3 regions of the Paenibacillus sp. ALJ109b genome follow, and region 2 is predicted to be linked to each of the others. Evidence: predicted binding sites of a transcription regulator. Region 2 holds the regulator's gene; each other region holds the start of a gene.
What was found. Region 2 encodes Rex, which represses fermentation and respiration genes when NADH is low (regulators of the CRP and FNR family bind a similar motif). Its sites were predicted from a motif close to TTGTGAAATATTTCACAA; they were not measured.

Region 1 (6,077 bases), on a different contig from region 2:
TTGGCATGTTGCATAAACGTTACCACCAAAATCAGAATCGGAATGATGGCAGCCTCCATCATACGCGGCATGTACTGACTGAAATAACTGTCAGCCTCATCCACAGCATCCAGAGCAACACTGACCTTTCCGCCTGTTTGTCCACGAAGGGTTGATGGCATCGAGGCATGGGTCAGATGTTGCAGCACGGCTGCTCGCATATTCGTCTTCGCACTGGAAGCCATATGCAAACCAACTTTTCCGTTCCCATAAGACAACCCTGTACGTACGACCATGACAGCCAGGAGTATCCCGAGCAGCATGACGACCGACGAAAGGGAAGCCTTCTCCACAAAAATCCGTTGTACTGCTTCAGCAAGCAGCGCAGCCTGACTTACAATCGCTGCACCCAGCGCAAGTGAAATCACTGCAAGAAGCATGAGACGTTTTCGTTGCCCAGACATTTGTTGAGAGATCAGGCTTGTTTTCCTCTTCATGTAAGCTCTCCTCCTTTCTATGAACCTGTGAGATTACTCCCTTACATCACATATTAATTTCAATTTATTTTTTTCCCTTTACATAATCCGCATCAAACAAAAACAGTTTGAAAACCAGAATCAAGGAAGGAATCAACATGCACATGCCACCGATAAACACAACAACCAGTGCGAAGCCCATCGCTGGTGAGGTTACACTGTTTTGAATTGTAATGAACGGATCAAGGATATAAGGATATTGACCAATTCCGTAAGCGAAAAAGGCACAGAAAAATTGCAGCATGATACATATAAACGCTAATCCGTAGCGGCGTCCGTTATAGATCAACCACATCGCAATCATAAAGAAGGCAACGGAAAGCGCAAGTAGCCACCATAAATCCATCATATTTTGAAAATGTCGCTCATTGTGCTGTCCCAAATAAATAAATGCAGTCAGTGCGATGATAATCGTCGGTGTGCTCCAGAACAGGGCATAGGTCCGCACCAGCTTCAATGCAGAGTGATCCTCTGCCCGCGACGCATAGAAGGCCAGAAATGAGCTGCTAATGAATAATACGGACACAATCGCCAGTCCAACGATGCTCCATGATAACGGATTGGTAAACAGCGTCCAGTAATCCAAAGAAACCGTCGAACCCTGCTTCACGATAAAACCACCTTCAGACAGCGTTAGCGCCACTGATAGCGAAGCGGGAATCAGCAATCCCGAAGCTCCATATAGAAACAGATACACGATATTATTTTTGGAACCATAGTTCTCAAAGGCATAAAACGACCCACGAATAGCGAGCAAAATGACCGCAATGCTTCCCGGTACGAGCAGCGCTGATCCGTAATAATAAGCCGTGTCGGGAAAGAACCCGACGATGCCAATATAGAAAAAGACAAAAAATACATTCGTAATCTCCCATACCGGTGATAAATAGCGGGAGATCAGACGATTAATCAGGTGATCCTGTTTCGTCAAGCGTGCATAAAAAGCAAAGAAACCCGCCCCGAAATCAATGGAGGCTACAATTAAATAGCCATACAAGAACAGCCAGAGCACCGAGATGCCGATCAGTTCGTAACTCATGCACGCTCACCCTTTTCTGTAGACGGATTGCGCTTCTCCTTCATCCATTTCTCCATCTCGACTTCTGCCGGATTATTGTTGAACAAACGTCTTAGTACGAGAACACACATGACTCCCAGAACGATGTAGAGAAGCAGGAAGAAGAAAAAGATCATTCTTATGTTGGGTGATGAAGTGGCGGCTTCCTCCACTCGCATATATCCCCGGATAATCCACGGCTGTCGCCCCAGTTCAGCATAGAACCAGCCCAGCTCAACTCCGAGAAAAGCCATGGGTGCGCCTAGTGCTATAATCCCAAGCAGCCACTTGTTCAGCTCATTGCGCTTTTTCCAGAACACAAACAGGAAGTACAGAACCGAGATAGCCAGCAGCGTAAATCCGATTCCCGCCATTAAATCAAACAGGTAGTGAACGAGCAGCGGCGGCCATTCGTCCTCCGGAAACTCCTCCAGTCCGGTTACCTCGGCATTAAAGTCACTAAAGGCCAGGAAGCTGAGCAGTTTCGGCAGGTGAAGGGCTCCTATAATTTCATGCTCTGCATTCAGCCATCCCAATAAAATCAAATCTGCGCCGCTCTCCGTCTCAAAATGCCATTCTGCTGCTGCAAGTTTCTCCGGCTGATGCTCGGCCAGAAATTTGGCGGACACATCTCCCGCTAATGTGTTCAGTAAGCCGAACAGAAGAACCACCGCCATCATGAGATTCAAGGCTTTTTTGTGGTATGCAGATGCCCCTTTTCTCAGCATTGCAAAGGCTGCAATTCCAGCTAACAGGGCAGCTCCTGTCAAATAGGCCGAGCTTAATACATGAAACACCTTGGAGAAGGTCGCCGTATTCAGCATTGCCTCCACTGGGTTAACCGCTGTGAATTGGCCTGCTTCCATGACAAAGCCTCCAGGCTGGTTCATAAAGCCGTTCACCGTCGTAATAAACACAGCCGACATACCTGCACCGGTAACGATTGGAATCGTCAACAGCCAGTGGATGTACGGATTTTTGAATCGATCCCACGTATATAAATAAATGCCCAGGAAGATGGCTTCAAAAAAGAACGCAAACACTTCCATGAATAGTGGGAGTGCAATGACATTGCCTGCCAGTTTCATAAAATTCGGCCACACCAGGGCCAGTTGCAGTGAAATCGCTGTACCGGTCACCACACCAACCGCCACAGAAATGACAAACCCTCTTGACCACCTCTTCGCCATAAGTGTGTAATGGGGGTCCTTCTTGCGAATCCCCATGAACTCTGCAATTGCGATCATTAGAGGTATACCGACGCCAAGCGTCGCAAAAATAGCGTGGAAGCCCAGCGTCATGCCTGTCACCAGCTTGCTCCACATCACTGTATCGATTGCCATTGTTTACTGCCTCCTTTCAAACTCTGTTCGATTTTCGTACTGATTTGAATCTTTTAATTATTAGGTCAGTCAGCCCTCGGACTACGTTCTTTATCAGGTTGATAGAAGCCCCACTAGATAGGATTAGAGTTTGTCTATAAAGCGTTCCTCCATCGTTGTATGTACAAAGAGAATTTTTTCACAAAGTAAGAGACGAAGGAAGCTTTACCACACCATCATTGTGCATTGCTACACATAGTTACTGGACTGAGCATGGGTTGGCGAGCTGTGTTTTACCTGATACTGAAGGGCCAAAGTACTTAACAGGACCTAATAGTTAAAATTATTATATCTTTGTGAATTAGCAATTCAATCGCTGACACGTCTTCGTCCCTAAATGTTCAAGAAAGGATCAACTCTTTCTGACAACTCGGTGAAAAGCGTAAAAAGTACCCAAAGGAGCTATTGATTCTTTGGACACAACCGTGGTATTGCAATTTTCAATTCTACTATGCATGCAAGATGTTCGAAAAAAACAAACAAAAGAAGCCGCCTCCTATAGCGACTTCTTAAGTTCTTAAGTTCTTAAGTTCTTAAGTTCTTAAACTCTTAAGTCTAGCAAAGCTTCAATTCTTTTGCTGTACGGTCTGCTCCAGCCATTGCTGCAAGGGAATATCCTTGGTCAACTCACCGAGCAGAATGTGACTGAATATACCTTCCTGATCTATGATCATGGTCGCTGGCAACCCGGTGATACGATACAGGCCGGAGACCTTTCCGGTCACATCAATGATAACAGGGAAATCGAATTGCTGTTTCTCCATAAATTCTCGAATGGTGCCCTTCGCTTCCCCCACGTTGACAAACAGGGTCTCTACATCGTTTTGATACGTCTGAGCGATCTGATTAATCATTGGCATTTCCCTCACACAGGGCGTACACCATGAAGCCCAGAAGTTAATCATGACGACTTTGCCCCGATAATCGGAGAGCTTCACCTGTTCTCCGGCTGAATTAACCGCAGTGAATTTAGGAGCAATTGCACCGGCTTCAATGGCACCGGTTCTTTTGGGCTCGGATGATGAAGTCCCCTGGTAAATTGCCCACACAGCGGCCAGCACAGCACCCATTCCAATCAGGATAGTAAGCAAACGTCTCATTTTCGAACTCATTTTTTTACTCTTTATTTCCAATCGATTCACCTTCACTTTAAGCCAAGACTATGATGAAATGCAGCATGAAGCGACCCAAACTGTTGACGAAACTCCTCAGTAGAGCCATCCCCCACATTGCGTCCTTGGTTCATAAAAACAATCTGATCGGCAACATCATCTGCAATCTCAAGCTGATGGGTGGAGAACACGACCATATGTCCCTCCTCCTTGATCTGTTTTATCAGATTTGCAAACTCCTGCATCCAGAAGGGGTCCAGCCCATTCGTTGGTTCATCCATGATCAGCAGCGGAGGCTTGGACAGCAGAGCCTGGGCAAATAATACACGCTGCCGCATACCTTTGGAAAAGGTCGTGACCCGTTTCTTTTTTTGATCGGCCAAACCTACCATGGTTAGCACTTCCGTTACTCTCTCTTTGGACACTTTCCTTAACGCCGCCCAGAACTGGAGCACCTCCTCTGCCGTCAGACCATGGTTGAAATGATAATCATCCGGCATATATCCGATCTGTTCCGAATATCGCTTTCGTTCTTTGGACCAGCGCATCTTGTTTACAATGATTTCTCCGGAGGTAGGTTGAAGAATACCTGCGAGCATACGCAGAACGGTGCTTTTTCCAGCCCCATTTCCGCCACATAAGGCAAGCACATGACCGGAAGAAACGCGAAAGGATATATCTTCAACGATCTGTTGTTTTTTTATGGATTTACACAGTCCAACAATCTCTGCTTCCATGTTATCCATGGGACCGCCCCCTTTCCCAGATCCCGTAAACTGCCACGATCGAACATGCAATCCACAGCAGGCATATCCCCATAAAGATCCAGCTCCCGCTCGATGGCTGTACCCAATCCACCCACTGATAATATTCAGGTCCCAGTATCGAGCCCCCGCCAAGTTTGATCACAACAAACAAACGTACCAGCTCAGCCGGATTGATGAAGGTTAGAACGGTGAGTAAGGGTTTTATCCACTGATACGGCATGAGTCCCAGCACGGAGATTAGTAGCGTAGGCCATCCGATCACAGCAAAAAACCAAACGGATACGGATATCGTTAACGCTTGCCAGCGATTTTTGGATAACGAACCAATGAACAGTGCAATAGTCAGAAATAGCAGTACCAGTCCGCAGGAGAATACCAGAAACAATAAGTACGTCATAACATCCAAAGGGCTGCCCACCCATCCGCTAAGAAGTCCCATGAGGCCATAACCAAATGTAACTATAGTCACTAATACAACCGATAGACCCAGATATTTGCCAACAATAAAAGACATCGTACCGATGGGGTATGTGGACAACAGCTGCCAGCTGCCTTCTTCCTTTTCAGAAGTCAACGAGAACGAGCCCAGAAAAAGGGTCATCAGCGGCAACAGATAAAGAATAAGATTTAACATGGAACCTGTCGTGCCAGAGTAGCCTGTTACAAAATTCTGAGAATTAATGATTAGCAAACTCAGACTAAATATGCAGAAAAGAATCAAAAATGAATATGACCAGGGGTTGCGAAATCCCATTTTCATTTCTCGTCGAACGACTTGTAACATATCTCCCATCATACATCACCATCTTCATTGGACATTTACTTATGGCCTGAATCTTCCGTTGATTCACTTTCCCCATGTGTTTCTTCATGCATGCCTTCACTCATTCCCTCTTCGGAATGCCCATGCTCACCCATCATATCCATCGACTCTGTGTTTTGTTTCCAGTCGTGGGAGGCGAGGTCTTCAGCGGTCATGATCGTTCCTACACCCTGCTCGGCAACAAATGCTTCGGCAGATGGTTTATCCTTGAAATTGAGGATCCCGTAAGCCATCGGTGTACGCAGTGAAGCGTCATATACATACGTGGCTTTGCTGTACTCAATCCATTCCTTGTCATTATAATCACGAACAAAATCCATCCCGATGTTATCTGTTCCGTTCTCTTCTTTCCACTGGTGCATACAACCAATGTCATCAAATTTATAATTTTTACCGTCTTTCGTGGTAAGCTGCGTGGCAT
Region 2 (6,077 bases):
GATGTCTCAAGAAGAGGCAAATAATCACAAACCTACCGTTGTATTTGTGGATGGACAGAATAAACCTGTGCAAACGATGAAGCACGAAGTTCATGCGACGATTATGTAATCGACTGGTAAGGGGAATGAAATCGACCCATTCTACAAAAAATGAGTACAGGTCACTGCACTAATCCATTTTTTCAAGGGTGGGGATGCATCGATGTTCCAGCATGTTTTCGCAGAAATGAACGACATGTTAGATGAAATTATCAAGCGCTACCCTTCTGCTGAAGGCCTAAGCAAACAGGAATTGCTGCAAAAGTGGAATTTGCTGAAGCGGATGAGTGACGGGATGATTGATGAGTGGCTGATGTTTGAAGAAAAAATGAGCCAGGTGAGGGAAAGGGAACTCGATAAGCCAGCTTCCCTCGAACCTGAACAGGAAGCTGTTACCGCACTGCCAGAACTGCATCTGGAGTGTTTCAGTCGCGGTCAGGGATATTTCAAACTGCAAATGTACCCCCAGGCGATTATGCAATTTTCTAGGGTTGTGACCGACTATCCGGAAAGTGCATTGACTCGTTTTTACCTGGCTCTTGCTCATCTTAACCTGGAACAAACCGAGGAAGCAGGAAAACACTTGCAGCGGATCATGCATTTGAATGGTTCACCGAGATTGAAAGGACTGGTATGTAACGTCCTGGGCTGTATCGAGGCCAAGCTTGCGAACCTTGATGGTGCATGCTCTCTATTTGCGCAGGCGCTTCAGTATGACCCAACGTTGACCGAACCGCTGTATAACATGGAAGCCTGTCGATTAAACAGCGGAAAATTGCAATATGCAAATCAGCTGACTGCCTTAAATTAAGGGCTATTCGGCGGCATAAAGACGGTGTTCCCTCCTCTGGCATAGCGGCGGGGACACCGCCTTTTTTGTCAGTTAATTTTCAAATGCCCTTTTTTTTGCTATGCTGTAACATAGACTGGAATGGAAGGGACCGTACATTGCAATGAAATTTGCCGTATTGGATTTCGAAACAACCGGCACGCAGTCCGACGGTGAGATAATACAGGCCGGACTTGCCATCATAGATCATGACTACAGCATAACTCAAATATATAGTTCTTATGTGAACCCAGGTGTACCGATTCCTCCGTTTATTACGGGGTTAACCGGTATTACTGATGAAGATGTGGCGGATGCTCCCTCATTGGAAGAGATGATGATGGAGATGGTTCCGCTGCTTGACGATGTTGTTCTTGTTGGACACAACGTTGCTTTTGATTTTCATTTTCTTCAAAATGCACTCGATCGATGCGGTTATCTGCCATTTACCGGACGGATTCTGGATACGATTGATTTCCTGAAGATCACGTTTCCGTCACTGGGGTCTTATCAACTCGGTTATGTGTCTTCGGAATTCGGATTTCAGCATGACCGTCCTCATCAGGCAGACAGTGATGCTCTCGCAACAGCTTTTGTATTACTGAAGTGTCTCGATGAGCTGCGTGCATTGCCTCTGATCACGATTCAGCGCCTCAGTGACCTGTTTGCGCCGGAAGACAGTGACTTGGGTTGGTTCTTTGATGGAATGCGTACTGAGAAGGAAGCAGAGCCGATTCAGGATCTGGATGGTCATACGTATTACCGCCAGCTCGCCCTGAACGTGAGTGACTGGACCGATATAGGCTCACCACGCGATGAGCGAGAAGGTAATCCGCTGGAAGGCGTAAGTTTTGAGCAGTTCATGGATCAGGTTAGAGATAACCTGAAGGAGACGCTGGACCATTATGAGGAGCGTGAGGCTCAAACTCAGATGTTCAGCAGTGTACGACAAGCTTTGGATGAAGAGAAACATCTCTTGATTGAAGCTGGAACAGGTACAGGTAAATCACTTGGGTATTTGCTGCCTGCCATCTATGAAAGTGTGAAACAGGAACAGAAAGTCATGGTCAGCACACATACCATCAACCTGCAGGAGCAATTGAGAGAGCGGGATATTCCTATGCTGACCCAGGTGGTTCCGTTCCCGTTCAAAGCAGCGGTGTTCAAAGGACGTGGGCACTATTTGTGTCTGCGTAAGTTTGAGCACAAAATCAATAAACGCGAATTTGCTACACCAAAAGAGGATTATTTTACAGCGGCTCAGATGATTGTCTGGCTTACTCAGACGGAGACTGGAGACGACGAGGAGCTTAATCTAAGCGGGCGCGGAGGAGACTTCTGGGAGACGGTACAGAGCGAGTCTGAGTCCTGTCTTGGACGTTCCTGTCCTTGGTTCCGCAAATGTTTCTATCACCGGGCCAAACATGAAGCCGGGCTGTCTGATATCGTCATTACGAATCACTCGAAATTGTTTACGGATGTCAAAGCAGCGCATCAACTGCTGCCGGCCTACGAAAGTCTCGTCATCGATGAAGCACATCATCTGGAGGACGTAGCAGGTAAGCATCTTGGTCTTCATATGAAATATTTTACGTTGGTTCATACTCTGACCCGACTGTTTAAAGATAGCCGTAATGGCCAACTGCCGATGCTTCGTTCTCAATTATCGGGTCACGAAAATTCGGTACAGTGGGGCTCCATGATTGATCAGATGTTCCCGCTTGCCGTCGAAGTCAAAGAGATGTGGGATCGACTAAGTGACACATTGTTTGGCCTGCTGCCTGAACGCAGCGATGCTTCTCCAGGCGAGACAGGACAATTCTCTCTTAGACTGAAGCCTTCACAAAAACCAGCCAAATGGCAGGAATTGCAGGATGCTGAAAACCAAATCTATGTCACTCTAGGTGATTTGATTCGTAAAGGCGACAAGCTGCTGCTTGAAGTGAAAGAAGATCAGGATGATTATCAGTCCGATAGTCTGATTACGGATATCTCAGGTCTGCTCAAGGACTTGGCAACGATTAAGGATAATCTGCGTTTCTTCATGCGGATGGATGATGCCAACACCGTGTACTGGATGGAGGCCAGCGGCCAATTCCGCAGTAAATCACTTCAGCTCTATGCTGTTCCTGTCGATGTCAGTGCACAATTGAAGGATATGTTCTTTGATAAAAAGAAAAGCGTTGTGCTTACATCGGCTACGCTCTCCGTTGACAAGTCATTTCAATTCATGATCGAACAGCTGGGTTTGCAGGAAGCTGCCGAGAATAACCGTTTGTTAACGTCCATGTTGCCGTCACCGTTCAATTATCGAGAACAGGCGCTGCTCGTCATTCCGCGTGATTTCCCAAGCGTGAAGGGCAGTGTAGGCGATGCCCACTTTGTGGATATGCTCGTGCACTCCCTCGCGGAAACGGCTATTGCCACTCGTGGACGTATGATGGTGTTGTTCACCTCCTATCGCATGCTGCGCCAGGTCTATGACCCACTTAAGGAGGCCTTGTCAGGCAATGATATCTCTTTGCTTGGGCAAGGGGTGGACAGTGGCAGCCGTTCCAAGCTTACACGCCGCTTCCAAGATGCGAAAGCAACGGTGCTTCTTGGCACAAGCAGCTTCTGGGAAGGGGTGGACATTCCAGGAGAGGCTCTGACTTGTCTCGCGATTGTCAGACTGCCGTTCCAGCCACCGAATCATCCATTAGTCGAAGCGAAGAGCGAGCTTTTGCAGCAGCAGAAGAAAAACCCGTTTATGAAGCTGTCCGTGCCACAAGCCGTCATCCGTTTCAAACAGGGATTTGGCAGACTGGTTCGTACAGGCAAAGACAGAGGCATTGTGATTGTATACGATACACGCGTTATTGAAGCATATTATGGCAAGTACTTTTTATATTCATTACCTGGTCCCAAAATGGAGCACATGCTCACAGAACAGATGGTTCCACGCATTTCGGAATGGCTCGAGAGACCGACCGAAGAGCAACAATAACAGATCGCTCTGTAGCTTCCATTATTGCAAGACGCCAGTGGTTGGCGGTAAAATTAAGTAATATGATTTATTCGTTTCATGGATATGCGAGTAAAGCAATTAAAGGAATTAAAGCAATTATCCATTATATAACAATGAGCATCCTGTTTAACTCAGTAATCTTTTTGCTCGTTTTAGACAGGGTGCTCATCTTTTTCATCTATCTATCGTGGCCTTTGTAAGGGGGAGCAATGAATGAAATCAGATAAAATTTCGGAAGCCGTGGTGCGTAGATTACCTGTTTACTTGCGTTATTTGAATGAACTGCATCAGCGTGAAGTCAATACGGTCTCTTCACAAGAACTTGGATTGAGGCTGGATTTGAATCCTGCCCAGATTCGTAAAGACCTGGCTTACTTCGGTGACTTTGGTCGTAAAGGGATCGGGTATGACGTATCATATCTCATTGAGAAAATCCGCCATATTTTAAAAATAGACCAGCAGATCAATGTAGCTCTTGTCGGAGCAGGTAATTTGGGACATGCCTTGTCCAATTACAATGCCTATCTCAAAGACAACATGAAGATTGTCGCTGTATTTGATGCCTACGGTCCGAAGATTGGGAGCCAAATCAACAGTTTGACGGTACAACCGATGAATGAATTAACGGATTCGGTCAAAAAAGATAACATTCGTATAGGTATTATCACGGTTCCGGATACGGAAGCCCAAAATGTTGCAGATCAGCTGATTGAGTCAGGAATTGAAGCGATTCTGAACTTTGCACCAACGATCCTGAAGACCCCGCCGCATATTCGTATTCATCATGCCGATTTTACGACGGATCTACTTAGCCTGGCTTATTACTTGGAGAATGGAAAGGACGACGAGGAAGATGACGACAAATAGATGGGTAATTCACAACGGCAAATTTGCCGTGAGTGAGGGTACGAATTGGAAAGTGGTTCAAGGTTTTATGGTTGTTGAGAATGACAAGATTGTGCATATTGGTGAGACATTGCCGGAAGGAGACGAAAGTCTGACAAAGGTGGACGGAAAAGGACTGTTCTTCTTGCCGGGTCTGATCAATACGCATGGTCACGCGGCCATGTCGCTTTTGAGAGGCCATGGAGACGATCTGGCGTTACAAGTATGGTTGCAGGAGAAAATGTGGCCAATGGAAGCCAAAATGACGTCTGAAGACGTATATTGGGGCACATCACTATCCGTTCTTGAAATGTTGAAAGGCGGAACAACATCTTTCCTGGATATGTATGATCATATGGATCAGGTCGCGAAAGTGGTGGAACAATCCGGCGTTCGGGCTGCTCTGGCACGTGGGGTAATCGGACTTTGCTCAGAAGAAGAACAACTGCGTAAGCTGGAAGAGTCCGCAGCATTTGCTCGTCAATGGAATGGACAGGCAGACGGAAGAATTACAACCGTAATCTCTCCACACGCCCCTTACACTTGCCCTCCGGATTACATAGAGAAGCTGGTACAGGTTGCTCATGACCTGAATCTGCCTTTGCATACGCATATGTCTGAAACGCTTCGCGAAGTGGAACAGAACGTGGCTGATTACGGACTGCGTCCGGTTGCACATCTGGAGAAACTAGGATTTTTCTCCCGTCCATCTTTGGTTGCACATGCGGTACATCTGAATGATGAAGAGATCGAGATTCTCGCAAAGCATGATGTAGCAGTTTCCCACAATCCAGGCAGTAACCTGAAATTGGCTTCGGGTGTTGCACGAGTACCTGATCTGTTGAAAGCAGGTGTGACCGTATCCTTGGGAACAGACGGACCAGCAAGTAACAATAACCTGGATATGTTTGAAGAGATGAGATTGGCTGCGTTGATTCATAAAGGTGTGTCTGGTGACCCTACTGCAGTGCCGGCGGGGGAAGCACTTCTGCTTGGAACTTCATATGGTGCCAAATCCATATTCCTGAACAACACAGGCGCTCTGCAAGTTGGCATGAAGGCTGACTTCATCGCGTTGAACATCGAACAAGCCCATTTCTATCCGCATACGGATCTGATTTCCCATACGGTCTACTCGGCATCTGCCAAAGATGTGGAGCATGTGTGGGTGGATGGTAAACAAGTGGTTAAACATGGCGAATGTCTTACAATGGATGAAGAGCGCATTCTGCGTGAGTCTCAGCTGGCATTTGACAGTTTGCTTGCCCGATAATTACAAGGACCGCATCGTCATAGGGAAAGGAAGTTCGGCTTTTG
Region 3 (6,077 bases), on a different contig from region 2:
CCCTGGCACATATACGTGGCGAATCCACATTTTTCGTCCATTGTCCGATAACCATTGTGCGGTGCGCAATGTTCTCTCGTTGGATTTGCCTGTCAGCTTGATATGTTTCTCATCATTGATGTGCTTCAGATCCAACAAAACCAGGTCTGTGTTATCTAACAAATCATGAATTCGATCCGGTTCATTGAAACCGTTGCTGTCCAGCGTAGTATGCAATCCCCAGCGGCGTTTCGCTTCTTTGAAAACTTCGGCTACAAAATGAGCCTGTAATGTTGGCTCCCCACCGGATACCGTAAGTCCTCCGCCGGAACTGCGGTAGTAGGACAAGTACGGCTCAATTTCAGCCAGTACCTCCTCCACGCTCATTTCCCTGCCACCATCCAGTGCCCATGTATCCGGATTGTGACAATACTGGCATTTGAGCAGACATCCCTGCATAAAAAGCACGAAGCGGATGCCTGGGCCGTCAACCGTCCCGAAAGTTTCGAGTGAGTGAATATGTCCATTAACCATGCTGCCTCTTCCTTTCTGTATCGCATCCGCTGTGCGTTTAATATGGAGGTTCTACTCCTATCTCCTATGAACTGTTGAGCTAAGCCCGAGTTACATCGAACCGTGGAAGGTCCGGTTAATGACATCGAGTTGTTGCTCACGTGTCAGTTTGATGAAGTTAACCGCGTAACCGGATACCCGTACTGTCAGCTGCGGATAGTTTTCCGGGTGATCCATCGCGTCAATCAACTGCTGGCGATCAAATACGTTCACGTTCAGATGGTGTGCCCCTTGACCAAAATAACCGTCCATCATGGCAACCAGATTGGATTTACGTGTGTCTGACTCTTTTCCGAGTGCTTTAGGCACGATGGAGAATGTGTTAGAGATCCCGTCAAGGCTGTGTTCATATGGCAGTTTGGCTACTGAACCCAGGGATGCCAGTGCACCTTTTTTGTCCCGACCATGCATTGGGTTCGCTCCTGGAGCAAACGGTTCGCCTGCTTTACGGCCATCCGGTGTTGTACCTGTTTTCTTGCCGTAAACCACGTTCGATGTGATCGTCAGTACAGACTGTGTTGGGATCGCATTACGATACGCTTTGTGTTTGCGAATCATGCCCATGAAGCTTTCAACCAATTCAACAGCGATGCTGTCGACACTGTCCTCATTATTACCGTAACAAGGGAATTCACCTTCAATTTCAAAATCAATTGCGATGCCTTGTTCGTTGCGGATCGGTTTGACTTTCGCATATTTGATTGCACTCAGAGAGTCTGCTGCAACTGAGAGACCAGCAATACCACAAGCCATAGTACGTACGATGTCACGGTCATGCAAGGCCATTTCAATACGCTCATAGCTGTATTTGTCATGCATGTAGTGAATGACGTTGAGTGAGTTCATATACAGTTTGGCGAGCCATTCCATCATCGGTTTGAAACGTTTCATAACTTCATTGTAATCCAGCACTTCGCTTGTAATCGCTGGATATTCAGGTCCAACTTGTGCTCCCGATTTCTCATCACGACCGCCGTTGATTGCATACAGCAATGCTTTTGCCAGGTTCGCACGAGCGCCGAAGAACTGCATTTGTTTCCCGATCTTCATCGCAGATACGCAGCAAGCAATACCATAATCGTCTCCGTAGATCGGACGCATCAGATCATCATTTTCATACTGGATGGAGCTCGTTTCGATGGATACTTTCGTACAGTATTGTTTGAATGCTTCCGGAAGCTTGATGGACCAAAGTACAGTAAGGTTTGGCTCAGGTGCAGGACCAAGGTTGTTCAGGGTATGCAGGAAACGGAAGCTGTTTTTCGTAACACGGGTTTCTCCATTTACGGACATGCCTCCGATGGATTCAGTTACCCATGTTGGGTCTCCACTGAACAATTCATTATAATCCGGCGTACGCAGGAACTTGACGATCCGCAGTTTCATAACAAAATGGTCAACCAGTTCTTGAGCCTGTTCTTCAGTTAGCAAGCCTTCTTGCAAGTCACGTTCAATGTAAATATCAAGAAAAGAAGAAACACGTCCGAGCGACATTGCTGCACCATTTTGCTCTTTGATCGCAGCCAGGTAACCGAAGTAGAGCCATTGGAACGCTTCTTTTGCGGTTGTGGCTGGCAAGGAAATATCGAAACCGTGCATTTCGCCCAGTTGTTTCAATTCTTGCAATGCACGAATCTGCTCGGACAGTTCTTCACGCAGGCGAATGACATCTTCATCAATCACATCGACTTCAAGTGCATTCAGTTCACCTTTTTTATTCCGAATCAGGAAGTCCACGCCATACAGAGCTACCCGGCGATAGTCACCGATGATCCGGCCACGGCCGTAAGCATCAGGCAGACCGGTAATAATCCCTGCTTTACGTGCTGCACGCATTTCGGATGTATAAGCATCAAATACGCCCTGGTTATGTGTTTTACGGATGTTCGTAAATATATCAATGACGCCTTGAGGCATTTCAAAACCATAAGCTTCACAAGCATCAATCATCATGCGAATTCCACCGAATGGCTGAATGGAACGTTTGAATGGAGCATCCGTTTGAACACCAACAATCTGCTCTTTGGATTTATCCAGATAACCTGGTTGGTGAGAAACAATCGTTGCTGGCGTGTTTACGTCAACATCGAGTACCCCGCCGTTATCGCGCTCTTTTTTTGTCAGATCGGATACGATATCCCATAACTCTTTTGTATTCTGAGTTGCACCTGCAAGAAATGCTTCGTCGCCATAGTAAGGTGATAAGTTGCGTACTAGAAAATCATTCACATCTACGGATTTCGTCCATGTTCCTTTGGTAAAGTTTCTCCAACCTGTTTGTTGTTTGACATCTTTTTCGATCACCGACATAGTAATCCCTCCACAAATTTGGATTTCCGGACACATGACAGGATGCTTCACTCGTCTCATCTGTGCCCAGAGCCGCGATTAATGTGATAAATTTCACATGTAAGCCGGAACATGTTCTCTCTACTTGGGAACCGGAACCGCGGATGAATGTTTTTCTTACATTTTCAGTATACGTCTTCGTTCTTTCATCATCTGTGATTTTTATCACAAAGTTTGTGACCATCCTCACTCCACTTGTGCTGTGTCAAGTTGAACCCTAAATTATTCACACTTAGCCACTGCGCGGGCAGAACAACTTCCGATCAATGTTCAAACCCGATTTCCCGGATTGAACAATATAATTTGAACGAAAGGATATGTACACTAGCCACTCCGAGGATAGAACAACCTTCCGATCGCTGTTACCCCCAGATTTTTTAGATTACCTTTTAAAAAGGGAAAATCCGGGGATAAAGGCGAGCGCTTCGCTTCTTCAGGTTTTTTCTCTCCTCTCCGTTATCGTGTACATGTATGGTTCAAACTATATAGCATAGAAGGTTGAAATCGTGCTTAAAAGCGAACGCTTCGCTTCTTCAGTTTTTTCTGCCCCTCCGTTATGGTGTGAATACCTCCTGGTTCAAAAAGTAACATCACGGATTCCGTGTAACCTCTTTTAAAAAAGGCAACTGCGAAGATTACGTTATACCTTTTTTTATAGGAAAGACGGCAATCGGGGCTCCCCTTACGGGGAACCCTGACTATATCTGCCTTAATCCTGCTGTTGCATTAGTTGTTATTCAAACTTGCCGTAGAATGCGTTGCGGTATACATCTGCCAGTTCAGTCACCAGCGGCAGTTTTGGATTGGCTGTTGTACATTGGTCCTCGAATGCGCGGTCTGCCAGATAATCGACATGTGCCTCAAAGTCTTTGGCATCGAATCCGATTTCCTGGAACGACTCTTCAATACCCAATGTTTTGTTCAGTTTGCGAATGGCATTGATGAGGCTGGTAACCCCTTCTTCTGTCGTACGTGCAGGCAATCCCAGAATTCGGGCAATTTCGGCATAACGCTCATCTGCAACAAAGTGCGAATATTTCGGGAACGATGCAAACTTCGTCGGTTTTTTCGCATTGTAGCGAATGACGTGCGGCATCAGGATCGCATTGGTACGTCCATGTGCGGTGTGGTACTGACCGCCCCATTTGTGTGCCAAGCTGTGGTTAATGCCCAGGAATGCGTTGGCAAAAGCCATACCGGCAATTGTCGAAGCGTTATGCATTTTCTCACGAGCCAATTTGTCACCTTGCAGTGCCGATTGCTCGAGGTATTGGAATACCAGTTGAATCGCTTTGATCGCGAGTCCATCCGTGTAATCATTCGCCATAACGGAGACATATGCTTCGATCGCATGCGTCAATACGTCCATACCTGTGTCTGCGACAGCCGTTTTAGGCAGAGTGTATACAAACTCAGGGTCGACGATCGCTACATCTGGTGTCAACTCGTAGTCTGCCAGTGGATATTTCGTATTGCCTTGATTTTTATCTGTAATAACTGCGAACGATGTTACTTCCGAACCTGTGCCCGAAGTTGTCGGGATTGCTACGAATTTCGCTTTCACGCCGAGACGTGGATATTTGTAGATCCGTTTGCGGATATCCATGAATTTTTGCTTCAAGTCGTTAAAGTCTGTGTCAGGATATTCATAGAACAGCCACATCGCTTTGGCAGCATCCATCGGTGATCCCCCGCCGAGTGCGATAATGCAGTCTGGCTGGAAGCGGCGCATCATTTCCGTACCGCGATCTACCGTTGTTGTGGATGGATCGGGTTCGACATCAGAGAACACTTCAATGGCTACTGGCATTTGACGTTGACGCAGATAGTGCTCTACTTTTTCCACATAACCGAGTTTGACCATCATCGCATCCGTAATAATGGCTACGCGTGTGATGTCCGGCATTTTGGCAAGATACTGTGTTGCACCTTTTTCGAAGTAGACTTTGTTCGGCACTTTGAACCATTGCATATTCACGGTACGGCGAGCCACCCTCTTCACGTTGATTAAGTTCACAGCGGTTACGTTGGAAGAAGTCGAGTTACGTCCATACGATCCGCAGCCCAATGTCAGTGACGGCATGTTGGTGTTGTAGATGTCACCTATGGCGCCGTGTGTGGATGGCGAATTCACGATAATCCGTCCGGTTTGCAGGCGATCTGCGAATTTGCCAATGACTTCTTCGTTCGTCGAATGAATAACAGAGGAGTGACCCATGCCGCCAAAAGCAACCACTTCTGCTGCACGCTCAATCCCTTCAGCTGCCGTTTTCACTTTGTAACAAGCCAGTACCGGGCTTAGTTTTTCAGCCGACAACGGGAACTTCGTGCCAACACCCTCAATCTCGGCTACGAGAATTTTGGTGTTAGCAGGGACCTCGATACCGCACATTTGCGCAATGCTGACTGCAGATTGACCAACAATCGCTGGGTTCACTGCACATTTCTCAGCATTAATCGCACCTGCGGTCAGTTTCGCTGCCTCATCCTTGTTGACGAAGTAACAGCCGTTTGCGATCATTTTCTTTTTCACCTGATCGAAGATCTGTTCTTCGATGATGACTGCTTGCTCGGAAGCACAGATCATGCCGTTATCGAACGATTTGGACAAAATCAGATCCGTTACCGCTTGATTGATATCTGCACTTTTCTCAATAAAGCAAGGTACGTTCCCTGGCCCTACGCCCAGTGCCGGTTTACCACAGCTGTATGCCGCCCGTACCATGCCTGATCCGCCTGTTGCCAGAATGAGCGCCACATCGTTATGATTCATCAGCGCGTTTGTTCGATCCATGGAAGGATCATCAATCCACTGGATACAATCCGCTGGAGCACCATGCTTCACTGCAGCATCAAGCAGGATTTTGGCAGCTTCCCGGCTACAGTTCTGTGCAGATGGGTGGAAACCGAAGATGATTGGGTTACGCGTTTTGATGGAAATCAGTGCTTTGAACATCGTGGTGGATGTCGGATTCGTTACCGGGGTAATCCCCATGATGATGCCGACAGGCTCCGCAATTTTCTGGAAGCTTTCGTACTCGTTATCTTCGATAACCCCTACTGTTTTGTCATATTTTATGCTATGATACACATATTCTGTTGCAAATATATTTTTGGTGATTTTATCCTCATACACACCCCGACCTGTTTCTTCCACGGCCATTTTGGCGAGCATC

Region 1: a site for Rex is predicted at 3,082-3,099, ahead of G3352_RS16080 (cytochrome ubiquinol oxidase subunit I). Genes of this name have one in related genera too.
Region 3: a site for Rex is predicted at 2,944-2,961, ahead of pflB (formate C-acetyltransferase). Genes of this name have one in related genera too.

Annotation. Positions count from the first base shown of each region.
Region 1 is NZ_JAAIFP010000014.1:53,199-59,275, reverse strand. It holds gene cydD (thiol reductant ABC exporter subunit CydD) at 1-476, opposite strand, end outside; gene G3352_RS16085 (cytochrome d ubiquinol oxidase subunit II) at 541-1,554, opposite strand; gene G3352_RS16080 (cytochrome ubiquinol oxidase subunit I) at 1,551-2,915, opposite strand; gene G3352_RS16075 (TlpA family protein disulfide reductase) at 3,521-4,066, opposite strand; gene ccmA (heme ABC exporter ATP-binding protein CcmA) at 4,099-4,812, opposite strand; gene G3352_RS16065 (ABC transporter permease) at 4,805-5,626, opposite strand; gene G3352_RS16060 (nitrous oxide reductase accessory protein NosL) at 5,653-6,077, opposite strand, start outside.
Region 2 is NZ_JAAIFP010000012.1:66,212-72,288, forward strand. It holds gene panD (aspartate 1-decarboxylase) at 1-109, shown strand, start outside; gene G3352_RS14135 (tetratricopeptide repeat protein) at 227-850, shown strand; gene dinG (ATP-dependent DNA helicase DinG) at 993-3,854, shown strand; gene G3352_RS14145 (redox-sensing transcriptional repressor Rex) at 4,089-4,742, shown strand; gene G3352_RS14150 (amidohydrolase) at 4,729-6,033, shown strand; gene G3352_RS14155 (cell wall elongation regulator TseB-like domain-containing protein) at 6,075-6,077, shown strand, end outside.
Region 3 is NZ_JAAIFP010000006.1:410-6,486, forward strand. It holds gene pflA (pyruvate formate-lyase-activating protein) at 1-513, opposite strand, end outside; gene pflB (formate C-acetyltransferase) at 604-2,862, opposite strand; gene adhE (bifunctional acetaldehyde-CoA/alcohol dehydrogenase) at 3,635-6,077, opposite strand, start outside.